2 regions of the Micromonospora sp. DT15 genome follow, and region 2 is predicted to be linked to the other one. Evidence: riboswitches for the same ligand, from Rfam matches in the RefSeq annotation. Region 2 holds a riboswitch; the other holds the start of a gene.

Region 1 (7,064 bases), on a different contig from region 2:
CTGGCCCGGACGCCGAAGCGGGAACCCCGACGCCGTGGCGGCCCTCGCGGACAGTGGCGGTGGTTCTGGCCGGCGGCACCGGGACCCGGCTGGGCCTCGGCATCCCGAAGCAGCTGCTGAAGATCGCCGGTAAGCCGATCATCGAGCACACCCTGACGGTCTTCGAGGCGGCACCGGAGATCGACGAGATCATCGTGCTGATGGCCACCGGCCACGTCGAGGACGCCCAGCAGATCGTCGAGAAGGCCGGCCTGCGCAAGGTCACCAAGGTGATCGAGGGCGGTGACACCCGCAACGCCACCACCCGGATCGCCCTGGACGCGGTCGGCCCGGAAGACTGCAACATCCTCTTCCACGACGCGGTACGCCCGCTGCTCAGCGGCCGGATCGTGCGCGAGTGCGTCAACGCGCTCTGGAGCTACGACGCCGTGGACGTGGCCATCCCCTCCGCGGACACGATCATCCAGGTCGACGAGAACGACTGCATCACCGACATCCCGGTGCGCTCCCGGCTGCGCCGTGGTCAGACTCCGCAGGCGTTCCGCTCCCCCACGATCCGGGCGGCGTACCAGATCGCCGAGGACGACCCGGACTTCGCCGCCACCGACGACTGCGGCGTGGTGCTGCGCTACCTTCCCGGCACCCCGATCAAGGTGATCGACGGTTCGGACGAGAACATCAAGGTCACCCACCCGGTCGACGTGCACCTCGCGGACAAGCTCTTCCAGCTCGCCGCCGCGCAGGCTCCCCGGCTGACCGACCACCGCAGCTACAGCGAGGAGCTGACCGGCCGGACCATCGTGGTGTTCGGCGGCAGCTACGGCATCGGCCACGAGTTGACCGAGCTGGCCCGTCGCTACGGCGCCCAGGTCTTCCCGTTCAGCCGTTCCAGCACGGGCACCCACGTGGAGCGGGCCGAGGACGTCGAGGCCGCGCTGACGACCGCCTTCCAGGCCACCGGCCGGATCGACCACGTGGTGGTCACCGCCGGCATCCTGGAGAAGGGCGCCCTCGCCGAGATGGACGAGGAGACCATGGACCGGCTGCTCCAGGTCAACTTCGTCGGCCCGGTGACCATCGCCCGCCAGGCCCTCCCGTACCTCCAGCAGACCAAGGGCCAGTTGCTGCTCTACACCTCCAGCTCCTACACCCGGGGCCGGGCCCGCTACGCGCTCTACTCGGCCACCAAGGCCGCCCTGGTCAACCTCACCCAGGCGCTCGCCGACGAGTGGGCCGACATGGGCGTCCGCGTCAACTGCATCAACCCGGAGCGCACCGCCACCCCGATGCGGACGCGGGCCTTCGGCGAGGAGCCGGAGCACACCCTGCTCGCCGCTGAGGCCGTCGCCCAGTCGTCGCTGGACGTGCTGATCTCCGACCTGACCGGTCAGGTGATCGACGTACGCCGGGCACCCGGTGACGGGCCCACGCCGACCGTGCCGGCGCAGTCCGGGCCGGGTCGGGTCGAGGCACCGGCCGGCGCGACGTCCGCCAACTGACGCCGACGGCTGCCGAACCACGAACGGAGCGACATGCGCGGCGACCTGGTCCGAAAGCTGGCCGCCCGGTGCCTGACCACCGGGTTGGCCGTGCTGGCCTTCGTCGTGCTGGCTTTGACCGGCGCCACCGGCTGGGGGCTGGCGTTGGCAGTCGCCGCGCTGGCCGCCTCGGCCGCCGAGCAGCGGATCCGGCCCGGCGCCGACCTGGTGGCGGAGACCGCGTTGATCGCCGCGGCGATCCTGGTCGGTTACTCCCGGCGGCTGGACGACGGGCTCAACCTCGCGCTGGTCGCCACCGGGCTGGTCCTGCTGGGTCTGGTGCTGCTGGTGGGGCCGCTGCGCACCGCCGGCGGTCTGGAGATCCGGACGGCCAACCTGCCGGTACGCGCCTGGACGCCGCTGATCGCCGACCGGCTCGGCACGGCCCTGCTCGGGCTGCTCGCCGCCCTGGCGCTCGCCGCCGCGCTCGCCCTGCCGGCCGGTGTGGCCCTGGCCGCCAGCCTGCTGGTCGGGGCGGGCGCCGGTGCGGTCGCGCTGGACCTGGCCCGGCGACGGTTCCGGCCACGCGCCGGTGGCGGGCCGGTGGCCGCCGCGCTGCGCCGGCACCAGCCGGAGTTCCTGCTCTACTTCTCCGCGCCTCCGGGCTCGGAATACCAGGTCACCATGTGGCTGCCGTACCTGGAACGGATCGGCCGACCGTTCCTGGTCGTGCTGCGTGAGCCGGAGTTCCTGGCCCCGATCGCGGCGGCCACCGACGCGCCGGTGGTCTACTGCCCCACCCTGGGGGCGATGGACCAGGCGTTGGTGCCGAGCCTACGGGCGGCGTTCTACGTCAACCACGGTGCGAAGAACAGCCACTGCGTCCGCTTCACCCAGCTCACCCACATCCAGCTGCACCACGGCGACAGCGACAAGGCGCCGAGCGCCAACCCGGTGTCGGGGATCTTCGACCGGATCTTCGTGGCCGGGCAGGCGGCGATCGACAGGTACGCCCGCGCCGGAGTGCAGATCCCGGCCGACAAGTTCGTGGTGGTGGGTCGTCCACAGGTCGAGTCGATCGAGGTGCGCCCGGAGCCCGCAAGAGGGTTGGCGCACCCGACGGTGCTCTACACGCCGACCTGGACCGGGCACCACGCCGACGCCGACTACTGCTCGCTACCGGTGGCCGAAAGCCTGCTGCGTCGACTGTTGGAACGCGGCGCGACGGTGATCCTGCGAGCCCACCCGTACACCACGCAGAACCCGGCATCGGCCCGGCAACTGGGCCGCCTGACCGAACTGCTCGTCGCCGACCGGGCCCGCACCGGCCGCCAGCACGTGGTCGGCGCGGCGGCTCGGGAGCTGAGCCTGACCGAGTGCGTCAACTCCGCCGACGCGCTGGTCTCCGACGTGTCCGGAGTGATCTCGGACTTCCTCTACTCCGGCAAGCCGTACGCGGTCACCGACATGGGCGACGAGGGCGACCGGTTCGTGGAGCGGTTCCCGCTGGCCGGGTCGGGTTACGTGCTGCGTCGGGACATGTCCAACCTGGACGACGTGCTGACCGCACTGCTGGACACCGACCCGCTGGCCGAGGCCCGCTGGGCCACCCGCCGCCGCTACCTGGGTGACTTCCCGGCCGAGTCGTACGCCGAGGCGTTCCTGGCCGCCGCCCGCCGGGAGCTGGCACCGGCCGAGGCGCTCACCGCGACCGCACCGGCATAGCCGCTCAGCGGTAAGGATCCAGCAGCGCCAGCACCGCCGCCGGGTCCTCCACATGCGCGTTGTGTCCGAGACCGGGCAGCGTGGCGACCGGTACGCCATACTCCTTGAGCTGTTCGTCGGTGACCATCGGGTCGTTCTCCCCGCGCGCCAGCACCACCGGCACGTCGGTCGCCGCCAGCAGCGCGGCCAGATCGGGCTCGCCGACGGCGAAGGCGGCCGGGTCCATGGCGAGGCGCCACCGGCCGTCGACCTGGCGCAGCCCGGCTTCCACCACCGGGTGGTCCGGCGGGACCAGACCGGTGAGCCCGGCGACCCGCAGGTAGCGGCGAGCCGCCTCGGTGCGGGTGGCGAACCAGCTCACCGGTCGGGCGGCGAGCTCGGCGGCGCGGCTCAGCTCGGCGGGTGACCAGAGTGCCTTGATGCCCAGCCCGACCACGGCGTCCACCGGCGTTCCGGCATCGCGGGCGGCCAGCGCCAGGCCGACCACCCCACCCAGCGAGTGCCCGAGCACGACCAGCCGGTCGTCGGGGACGAGGGCCCGCGCGATCTGCTGAGCGAAGCCCGCGAAGGAGTACGACGGCAGCGGCGACGCCCAGCCGTGGCCGGCGAGGTCCGGTGCCAGCCACCGCCCGGGCCAGTGCTGCTCAAGGTACGGGGCCCAGGGCAACCACACGTCCCCGGTCGTTCCCATGCCGTGCAGCAGCAGCAGGACCGGCCCGCGGCCGGTGTGACCACCCGTTTCATCCACCACGGCCGCAGTCTCCCACGGTTCACGGTCGGGTACGAGGGCCGTCGATGGCGGGCCGGGCGGACAAACGCCGCGGGCGCGGCCCCTTGTGGGAGACGGCGCCCGCGGCGGTCAGGGTGCCCGGGTCAGGCGGAGTAGCCCCGGCTGGTGATCCAGTTGGCCAGGTCGATCGTGGTGATCCAGTACGACGGGTCGGCCGGGTTCGCCGAGTCGGCGATCCGCACGGTGCGACCGTTGTCCTTGTAGCCCACCACGGCGATGTAGTGCCCACCGCCGTAGGAGTGCCACCCGCCGTCGGTGTCGACCGCGTCCCCGACGACGTTGGCCACCACGCCCCGGCCGTCGGTGACGGCCTTCACCACGTCGGCCTGGAGCCGGTCCATCTGGGCCGGGCTGGGCGCGCCGGGGAACATCCGGGTCCGGTACGGGGAGCCCTTCACCTCGGCGTTGAGCACCCGGGTGGTGTCCTCGGCCGAGTTGGTTCCCATCTCGGTGGTGCCCAGTTCGGCGCCGAGCTCTTCCTGGGTGCGGTCGATGCCGGCGGCGCTGAGCGCGTTCCGGGTGGCCGCCGGGCCGCAGTTGTAGTAGGTGTTCTGCGCCTCGTAGTCGTAGTCGAGCACCTTCGTCGCGGGGGGCTTCGGCGGCGTCGGCTTACGGGTGAGGTCGGGGTTGCTCTTGGCCTTGGCGGCGGGCGACGCGGCGCTGGTGGCCGGGGCGGCCGTGGTCGGCGCGGCGCTGGCCGAGGGGGACGCGTCCCGAGCCTCACTGCGGGAGGCGGCGACGTCGCTGCGCATCTCGGCGACGGTGGTCGCGGTGCGCTGGCCGGCCGGGGCGTCGTCGGCAGTGGTGAGCAGGGCGCCGGTGGTGGTGGCGATCGCGAGGGCTGCGGCGGAGGCGGCGACGATCTGGTACGGGCGCTCGGTGGCGAGGCGACGGAGCTGGCGCTGCAGGGTGTGCTTCACGGGGTCCTCCACGGATCGGGGGGAGAGCGGCACACCGGGGCCGGACCGGTATTCGGGCAGGCGCCAGCGCGCGGACAGTGGTCCGCGGGTGTGAACCGCTCAGGGGAACGCCCGGATCGGCCGGGCGGGAAAGGCGATGACCCGGGGGTCAGCTCACCGTCACGCGACGAATGAGCGGGTGCACCGCCGCGCCGTGGAGGCGAGGGAACAACCGAGGGGTGGAAAGGTGCTGCACGAGGATGGGACTCCTTCCGACACCGCCTACCGGGTTAGCTGACGGATTCGGGCGGGAAGACGCCCTACCGCGGGCCGTGGCTCGCGGATTCACCCCGGACTTACTGGTGGGTCCCCGGTTCGTTGATCACGATTAAGCGGGTCGATGCGGCGTCGCGTCTTGCGATCGGTTACCGCACCGGACGGGACGACACTACTGGCGTCCCAACGCCCTGCCAAGCCAGGTTCACCTGCGTAAACCCCAATTGGCGCCACAATTTCTGCGCGTAATGCCGATGATGTGACTCGATGGGACAACCAGTTACGGCGACGCCTACGGGCGACAACCGGACAGGCCGTAAAGAACGCGGCCACAATCGCGGGAACAATCCCGTCGATCGCGTCGGACGTCCCATTTCCCGATTGGGTGACCGGCCTCACATAACGGATTGGGCTCAACCCACCCGGGCCGGGCGCCACAGTGCCACGACGGCGGGACGCAACGCCCCGGCGACCGTGCGGCGCGCGGGGGCCACGCTCGGACGGAGCCGGGCCGCCGCCGCGTACGCCTCCTCGGCGAGGGCACGAGCCGACTCGGCGGCCAACTCCGCGTCGCGCCAGGCGACCCGCTCACGGTCGGCGGCCACCTGGTAGTCGGTCGACCGCGCATCCCGGATCACCCGGCTGATCAGCACCTCCTGCTCGACCGGGTGTCGCCGGGGATCCCAGCCGCGCCGGTGCCCGAACACGTCGCCGAGCTGCGCCATGGTCAGGTCGCCCCGCCAGTACGCCGCCATCGCCGCCCGGTGCAGATAGCGTTCCCGGGCGGCGTACTCGGCGGGGGTGTGCGGGGTCTGCGGGGTGGGCAGTGCCCCCGCGCCAGCGAAGCGACGCGCGGCGGCGTCCGCCTCGTCGTACCCGATCCAGGCCTGCTCCAGCTGTTCCTGAGCGGTCAGCCAGGCGGCACGCCGCCGCTTGGCGGTGGTGGCCGCGCGGGCCGCGGCAACGGCCACCTCCTCGGCGTAGCGGCGCCTGTCGACGGCCTCGGCGGCGGCCAACTCCTGGGCGGTGGGCCCGGCCGGGACCGGGTCGCCGGTCGGCCGAGCCCGTTCGGGGCGGGCGGCCAGCACGGTGAGCAGGCCCAGGGTCAGCAGGAACAGCGTCGACCAGATGGCGGCGGCCCGCGGCACCTCGGTCACGAACTGGTAGAAGACGACGGTCTCCATGGTCGGCACCTCGGGGAGAGAGAGCAGTGCGATGGAAAGCCGCGCCGACCAGCGGGCCACGGCGGGCACGGGGTCGGCGGGTCAGGGAGCGGGTGGGTCGACAGGGCGCGGCGGCGGGACGGTCGTCCCGGTGGCTCAGCGCCCGGGTGGGGCCCGGGAAGCCCGACCGCTCGCACTGTGGACGAGGGGCAGCCGGTCAGATTCGGCCGCGCTGGCCGGCAGCACGCCGGCCGCGCTGGTGCCCTGATCGCCGGGGAGCGCCACCGGCGAGTCGACCGACCAGGTCGGGACCGACTCCTCGGTGGCCTTCGCCGGGGCCGGACGGGCCGCGCCGTGTGCCCCCGACCCGATGGCGTCGGCACCATCGTCGCCCTGCGCACGGCCGGCGTTGATGACGGTTGACCCCGTTGGCGCGGCGTGTCGGCAGGAGGCCGCCAGCGAGCCGGCGACAGTGGTCGGCACCACGCTCGACGTGGGCCCCGTGCCGGGCGTCGACGTGGCGGCCGTGGCCGGGCCTGCGCCGAGCGCCAGGGCCGCGACGACGGCGAGGCTGGTCAGCACCCGAGTCGCCCAGCGCGCCACCCACCACAGCGGACAGGTGAACGCGACCGGAAGCACGTCCCCACGCTACGCCTCGCGCCAACCCGTGCGCATCGACCACGGGCGTGTCGGATCACGCCGCGCCGACCCCTTTGACCAGGGTGGACGCCGT
Region 2 (7,064 bases):
CCAGTAGGACGTGCCCGTGATTGGTGAGGAACGTCCAGTTCCGCCCACTGCCGGTGTCGCCTGTCACCGTGCTCGCCATCGTGTGACCGCCCTTTCGGATGTCCGTCTGCCCTCGCGAGAGTCTGGTCCGCCCCGCCCCGGGAAGGTTGCCCAGGGTGTGGCCGGAGTCAACGTATGAAATCTAAATCACGCATACCTTGACGCATCTTACGGTGCGTGTGACGGTGGAGCACGAGCCAGCGCCCGCCGCCCGCCCGGCGGAAAGCCGGTTTGACCAGGTCAGATGCGTCGAGACGAGGTGCGGGATGAGTCATACCGGGAGCTCCGGCGGTCAGCCGGGTCCGCAGCGGACCACCGACGGGGCCACCGCGCTCAGTGAGCCGACCCGGGCGTACGCCGAACTGGTCGCCGGCAACCGGCGTTTCGTCGATGGCGCCCCACGCCACCCCAACCAGGATGCCGGGCACCGGGCCGCGGTGGCCGACGGGCAACACCCGTTCGCGGTGATCGTCGGCTGCTCGGACTCGCGACTGGCTGCCGAGATCATCTTCGACCGAGGCCTGGGCGACCTGTTCGTGGTTCGCACCGCCGGGCACACCGCCGGCCCCGAGGTGCTCGGCAGCGTCGAGTACGCGGTGACAGTGCTCGGCACCCCGCTGGTGGTGGTGCTCGGTCACGACTCCTGCGGTGCGGTGCAGGCCGCCCGGGAGTCCGCCGCGACCGGTACCGCGCCGAGTGGCCATCTGCGCGCCGTGGTCGACGCCGTGCTGCCCAGCCTGCGCCGGGCCGCGGCCGAGGGCGTGGACGACATCGACGGCATCGTCGACATCCACATCGCACAGACCGTCGAGACGCTGCTCGGGCAGTCGCCAGTGCTGGCCGACGAGGTGGCGCGGGGGCGGTGCGCGGTGGTGGGCGTGTCCTACCGACTGGCAGCCGGAGCGGTACGTCCGGTGGCCGCTGTGCCGGCCGGCTTCACGACGTTGACGACTCCGGCCTCGACCGACCCGGCCGCGCCTGCCACCGTCTGACGCGACGAGGGCCGCTCCGCGTCACGCGGAACGGCCCTCGACGGAGATCGGGCGGGTCAGAGCAGCGACATGTGAACGTGGTCGGTGTGGTTCGACGGCCCGCTGTACGAACTCCAGCCGGTGGCCGGGAACCAGATCTGCCGGTTCCAGATCACGTAGTAGATGCCGAGCCGGTCGGCGTTACGGATGAGGAACGCGGCGACGTTGTTGCCGTACGTCCTGGTGTCGTTGTTGTGCCACGGGGAGAACCCGCTCTTCTGTAGCGACCAGTCGCAGGCGCGGCCCTTCGGGTGCTCCCACGGCCCGCCGGGGCGGTAGCAGCCGACGAACCGGTTGAAGCCGGCCGCCTTGACCTCCTTGTACGCGTGCAGCGTGCGCGGCGTGATGCAGCCGGAGGTGGTGGGGTCGTTCTCGCTGCACGACTGGGCCTTCCAGTCACCGTCGGCCGTGCGACCCGGGCCGATCTTCGCGACCTTGGAGGTGGCATCCACCAGGCCGCCGGTGAAACCCTTGCCGCCGACGAGGGAGAGCGCCTTGTCGGCCTCGCTCTTGCGCTTCGCCATCAGGGCGGTCTGCTTCTGCTGCTCGCGCACCTCGGTGTCGAGGGCCAGCTTGGCCTGCTCGGCGCGGGACTTCACCTCGTTGACCTCGGAGAGCTTCTTCTCGTTGACCATGTTGATCTCGTCGAGCAGCCCGGCGCGCTGGACGAACGAGTCGGGCGCGTCGCTCTCCAGCAGCATTGCGACGGCACCGATCCGGCCGGTCCGGTACGCCTGGGCGGCGATCTGCCCGACCTGCGGGGCCAACGCGTCCAGGTCGGCCTTGGCCCGGTTGACCTCCGCCGCCAACTCGCTCTGCCGCTTCTTGGATTTGTCCAGCTTGGACTTCGCGGCGGAGTAGTCACGGTTGGCCTGCTCGATGACGTCGTTGAGCAGCTTGGGCTCGCCGTCCTCCTCGTGCCCGGACGGTGTGGGGTTCGTCGGGGCGGCGTGCGCCGGGAACGGCCCGGCGAACACGGTCAGTGCGGCGATCACGGCCACCACGGGTGTCAACCAGCGGCGTAGGGGTGCCGTCACAATGTTCCCTTCCGTCGACCGCCGACCGGGTTAGCTGACGGGTTCGGGGCGGAAGTGGCCCCTACCGCTGATGCGGATTCACCCCAGGTACCTGGGTCCCCGGCTCGCCGGTTGGCGATTGGGCGGTGGCACCGCAGGCGCCGCTTCGCGCCTTCATCGGTAACCGGCAGCGAGGTTACCCGAGAGTCGACCGGCTGAGCTACGCCTGGATGCCGACCAAAAGCGTCATTTCGCCATAGCGTTCTGTGACCAGTGACGGGGTTCTCAGGGTGGATGCCCGATCTGGTCACGCTGAGGAGTGTCACCATGCCGTATCCGTGCTCCTGTTCGACTTCGGCCACCGGTCGGTGGCCTCGGGTGGGGGTGCGGTCCGCGTCCGGTCCGGTTCGTCGGAGCCGGCCGTTCGCGGTGAGCTGAGTGCGGCCAGCGCCTCGCTGCGGTCCGGCTGGGGCCGGGGCGCGGGAGCGTCGGTGGGGGCTGAGGCGTCGGTGAGCGCTGAGGCGTCGGCGCGCCCGGCGGCGGTGACCACCGCGGCCAGCCCGGTGGTCAGCGGCACGGCGGCGATCAGACCGAGGGTGGCGACCGCGCTGCGGACGATCTCCTGCGCGAGGAACTCACTGGTGAGGATCTGCCCGATCGGCCGCGAGTCGGCGGTGAGCAGGAGCAGTAGGGGCAGTGACGCACCCGCGTAGGCCAGCACGATGGTGTTGACAGTGGAGGCGATGTGCGCGCGGCCGACCCGGGTGGCGGCACGGTAGAGCTGCAACCGGGTCAGCCCGGGGTTGGCGCTCGCCAGTTCGGTGACGGTGGCCGCCTGGGTGACCGTCACGTCGTCGAGCACCCCGAGTGACCCGATGATGATTCCGGCGAGCAGCAGACCGTGCAGGTCCACGTCGCCCTGGAACATCGACAGGGTGGTGGCGTCCTCGCTGCCGAAGCCGGTGAGGTGGGTCGCGGCCGTGGCGATTGTGGCGAGCACGCCGGTCAGGACCAGGCTGCCCAGGGTGCCGAGCACCGCGACCGAGGTCTGTGCGGTGACCCCGTGGGTCAGATAGAGCACCACGAACATGATCAGGGCCGAGCCGACCACCGCCACCAGCAGCGGTGACCTGCCGGCGCTGATGCCCGGCAGCACGAAGGTGAGCAGGATGGCGAAGCTGGCGGCCAGCCCGGCGAGCGCGGCCAGACCCCGCCACCGACCGAACGCGACGATCGCGACCGCGAAGATCACCGCCAGCCACACCATCGGGGTGCCGCGTTGGTGTTCGGCGATGTTCCAGTTGCTGGTGGCGGGATCGGTCGGGTCGGCCAGCTCGACCAGGACGACCTCGTCGCCGACCTCGACCCGGGGTGCGCCGGGCCCGTCGGGCACCGGAGTCCGTACCTGCTGGCCGGCGGTCGGCCCGTCGTCCACCCGCACGTCGACAGTGCCGCACCGCCCGTCGCCGAGCCTCGGTGTGCCCTCGGGGACCGACGGCGCCGGCGGGCACGGCTCGCTCACCACCCGGGTGACAGTGCCGGGGTAGCGCGGCACGTCCGCACCACCATCGGTCTGCGGTGACCCGCCGCGCGGCCAGAGCAGCACCGCGGCCAGCACGGTGGCGACGAAGAGGGGCACCACAGTCACGACGAGGATCCGTCGCACCCGAGGCGGGGCGGACGGAGCAGGGTGAGTGTGGTCGGCGGCCAAGGTGAGACTCCCAACGATCCGGTGCGGGATACGGGTCAGCGGGCCGGGCGGTTCACCGTTGCGGTGGAAACGCGGCGGACGGCGGGGCGGATCGCTGCCTGACGACCGCTTGATCACGGACGGTCAGTGCTCGGCCCGGTCGGCTGGGGGCACCGCCACGACGTGGCGGCGCCGGTGCCCGACTGTGCAGCGGCATTCGGAGGGCCATCGGGGGAGATGCTAGCCAGCCCTTCCGGGGGTTGCAGGTCGTGGCGGAGTGTCGGGCGGCCGAACCGCTCGCGCGGCGGTCTCCGGGGCGGCATGTTGGAGCCATGCCCGCTCCGTCACCGCCCGACCCCGACCGACCGCGACACGCCGAACCCGTGCCGCACGACAAGCACGCCGGACACGACAAGCACGCCGGACACGATCCGGCGATGTTTCGCCGTCGGTTCTGGGTCTGCCTGGTATTGACCATCCCGGTGGTGCTGACGAGTCATCTCGTGTCGGGTCGGCTGGGCCTGAGCGGGGACGTCGTCCCCGGTCAGGGCTGGGTGGGCCCGGTGCTCGGCTCGGTGGTGTTCTGGTGGGGCGGTTGGCCGTTCCTGGTCGGCGCGGTTCGGGAGGTCCGGGACCGGGCGCCCGGGATGATGCTGCTGGTCGCGATGGCGATCACCGTCGCATACGCCGCGTCCCTGGCGACCAGCGTCGGCGTCTTCGACCTGGACTTCTGGTGGGAGTTGGCCGCGCTGGTCACCATCATGCTGCTCGGGCACTGGCAGGAGATGAAGGCCATCGGACAGGCCCGGGGAGCGCTGGCGGCGCTGGCCGCGCTGTTGCCGGACGAGGCCGAACGGGTGGCGGCGGACGGGCGGGTCGAGGCCGTGCCGGTGACCGGTCTGCGGATCGGCGACGTGGTGCTGGTCCGGCCGGGGGGTCGGGTACCGGCGGACGGCCGTGTCGTCGAGGGCGGCGCCGAGCTGGACGAGTCGATGATCACGGGGGAGTCGCGGCCGGTCGCCCGGTCGACTGGCGACCGGGTGGTGGCCGGCACCGTCGCCACCGACTCGGCGATCCGGGTGCGCGTCGAGGCGTTGGGTGAGCAGACCGCCCTCGCCGGCATCCAGCGGATGGTCGCGCAGGCCCAGGCCTCCGGTGGACGGGCCCAACTGTTGGCCGACCGGTTCGCCGCCGCGCTGTTCTACCTGGCCACCGGGACCGCCGTGCTGACCGTGCTGGTCTGGACCGCGCTCGGTCAGCCCGACGAGGCGGTGGTCCGCGCGGTGACCGTCCTGGTGATCGCCTGCCCGCACGCGCTGGGTCTCGCCATCCCGCTGGTCGTCGCGCTCTCCACCGCGCTCGCCGCACGGTCCGGGATTCTGGTCAAGGACCGGCTGGCCCTGGAGCGGATGCGGACCGTCGGCGCGGTGCTCTTCGACAAGACCGGCACGTTGACCCGGGGCGAGCACGGGGTGACCGACCTGGCGACGGCGTCCGGCGTCGAGCGGAACGAGGTGCTGCGGATCGCGGCCGGTGTCGAGTCGGAGAGCGAACATCCGTTGGCCCGGGCGATAGTGGCGGCGGCCGGCCGCGGCGGCCCGGCCCGGGCAACCGGGTTCCGGTCGCTGCCGGGCCGCGGTGTGAAGGCGACAATCGACGGTACGGAGTACGCGGTGGGCGGGCCGGCGCTGCTGCGCGAGCTGGGCCTTTCGCTCCCGGCGGAGCTGGAGGCCGCGACCGGGCGGTGGTCGGCGCGGGGTGCCGCGGTGTTGCACCTGGTGCGGCTGCCCGACGCCGTGCTCGGTGCGTTCGCGTTGACCGACGAGGTGCGTCCGGAGGCCCGGCGCGCTGTCGACGAGTTGCGAGCCGAGGGTGTCCGGACCATCGCCATGATCACCGGTGATGCCCGGCCGGTGGCCGAGGCGGTCGCCGCCGACCTCGGCTTCCGGCCCGGCGTCGACGAGGTCTTCGCCGAGGTGCTGCCGGCGGAGAAGGACGATCGGGTGGCCGAGCTCCAGCGGCGGGGGTTGGTGGTGGCGATGGTCGGTGACGGGGTGAACGACGCGCCGGCGCTGGCCCGGGCGGACGTGGGCATCGCGATCGGCGCGGGCACCGATGTGGCCATCGAGTCCGCCGGGGTGGTGCTGGCATCCTCGGACCCGCGCGGGGTGGGGGCCGTGGTCCGGCTGTCCCGGGCGTCGTACCGGAAGATGCGACAGAACCTGGCCTGGGCGGCCGGCTACAACGTGGTGGCGCTGCCGCTGGCCGCCGGGGTGCTGGCCTGGGCGGGTGTGGCGTTGAGCCCGGCGGTGGCCGCGGTGCTGATGTCGGCGTCGACGATCGTGGTGGCGCTCAACGCTCAGTTGCTGCGCCGGGTCCGTCTCGATCCCGCGCCGGACTGAGCGCGGTCAGCCGCGCTTCATGAGCCGGCCGACCGCCGCCATCATCTCGGTGGCCATCTCGTCGGCCCGACCATCGGCGGCGCCCTCGTGCATGCAGTGCCGGGCGTGCCCGTCGAGCAGCCCGAGGGCCACCTTGTCGAGGGCGGCCTGGATGGCGGAGATCTGGGTGAGCACGTCGATGCAGTAGCGGTCGTCGTCGACCATCTTCTCGATGCCCCGGACCTGCCCCTCGACGCGGCGGAGCCGCGCGAGCAGCTGGTCCTTGCTGGCGGTGTATCCGCGGATCGGGGTGGGTGCGGTCATACCGACCAGGATAGCGTACCCCCAGGGGGTATGGTACGGTCGGTTCTGTTGGGATACCCCCACCGGGTACCGGTACCACGAAGGAGACGATCCAATGGTCGACACGACGTACCAGGTGCAGGGCATGACCTGCGGGCACTGCGTCAGCGCGGTGAGCGCTGAGGTCGGCGCCATCGCGGGTGTGCGTGACGTCCAGGTCGACCTCGCCGCCGGCCGGGTCACCGTCAGCAGCGACCAGCCGCTGGACACCGCCGTCGTCCGGGCCGCCGTCGACGAGGCCGGTTACGACCTCGTCGACGCGTGATCGGCGGGCCGGCGTGCGTACCGTGACGAAACTGGCCGGGTTCGCCGTCGGCCTGGCGGCGGTCTTCGGCGCCGCCTACGGGATCGGCCGGGTCGTCGACCCCGCCCCGGTCGCCGAGAGCCGGCACGACGATGCCGCCGCCACCCCGACGGCGGACGAGCGGGGCGGGACGGGCGATCGGCTGCCCGGTGGGTTGCTCGTCTCCGAACGTGGCTACACCCTCGAACCGCTCGACGCCCCGGCCGACGAGTTCGCCTTCCGGATCACCGGCCCGGACGG

Evidence for each region. A riboswitch is a leader RNA that binds a small molecule or an ion and turns the genes downstream of it on or off. The one in region 2 is predicted to bind cyclic di-AMP.
Region 1: another riboswitch for cyclic di-AMP. It lies ahead of ACLQ3F_RS16410 (C39 family peptidase); the one in region 2 lies ahead of ACLQ3F_RS16910 (coiled-coil domain-containing protein).

What each region holds. Positions count from the first base shown of each region.
Region 1 covers NZ_JBNCKJ010000006.1:384,162-391,225, forward strand. The annotation lists gene ACLQ3F_RS16395 (D-ribitol-5-phosphate cytidylyltransferase) at 1-1,499, shown strand, start outside; gene ACLQ3F_RS16400 (CDP-glycerol glycerophosphotransferase family protein) at 1,533-3,203, shown strand; gene ACLQ3F_RS16405 (alpha/beta fold hydrolase) at 3,208-3,954, opposite strand; gene ACLQ3F_RS16410 (C39 family peptidase) at 4,077-4,925, opposite strand; cyclic di-AMP (ydaO/yuaA leader) riboswitch at 5,157-5,297, opposite strand; gene ACLQ3F_RS16415 (hypothetical protein) at 5,582-6,352, opposite strand; gene ACLQ3F_RS16420 (hypothetical protein) at 6,488-6,970, opposite strand; gene ACLQ3F_RS16425 (acyltransferase family protein) at 7,064-7,064, opposite strand, start outside.
Region 2 covers NZ_JBNCKJ010000007.1:79,659-86,722, forward strand. The annotation lists gene ACLQ3F_RS16900 (helix-turn-helix transcriptional regulator) at 1-79, opposite strand, end outside; gene ACLQ3F_RS16905 (carbonic anhydrase) at 306-1,031, shown strand; gene ACLQ3F_RS16910 (coiled-coil domain-containing protein) at 1,088-2,107, opposite strand; cyclic di-AMP (ydaO/yuaA leader) riboswitch at 2,112-2,242, opposite strand; gene ACLQ3F_RS16915 (YibE/F family protein) at 2,409-3,797, opposite strand; gene ACLQ3F_RS16920 (copper-translocating P-type ATPase) at 4,214-6,178, shown strand; gene ACLQ3F_RS16925 (metal-sensitive transcriptional regulator) at 6,185-6,481, opposite strand; gene ACLQ3F_RS16930 (heavy-metal-associated domain-containing protein) at 6,576-6,785, shown strand; gene ACLQ3F_RS16935 (hypothetical protein) at 6,799-7,064, shown strand, end outside.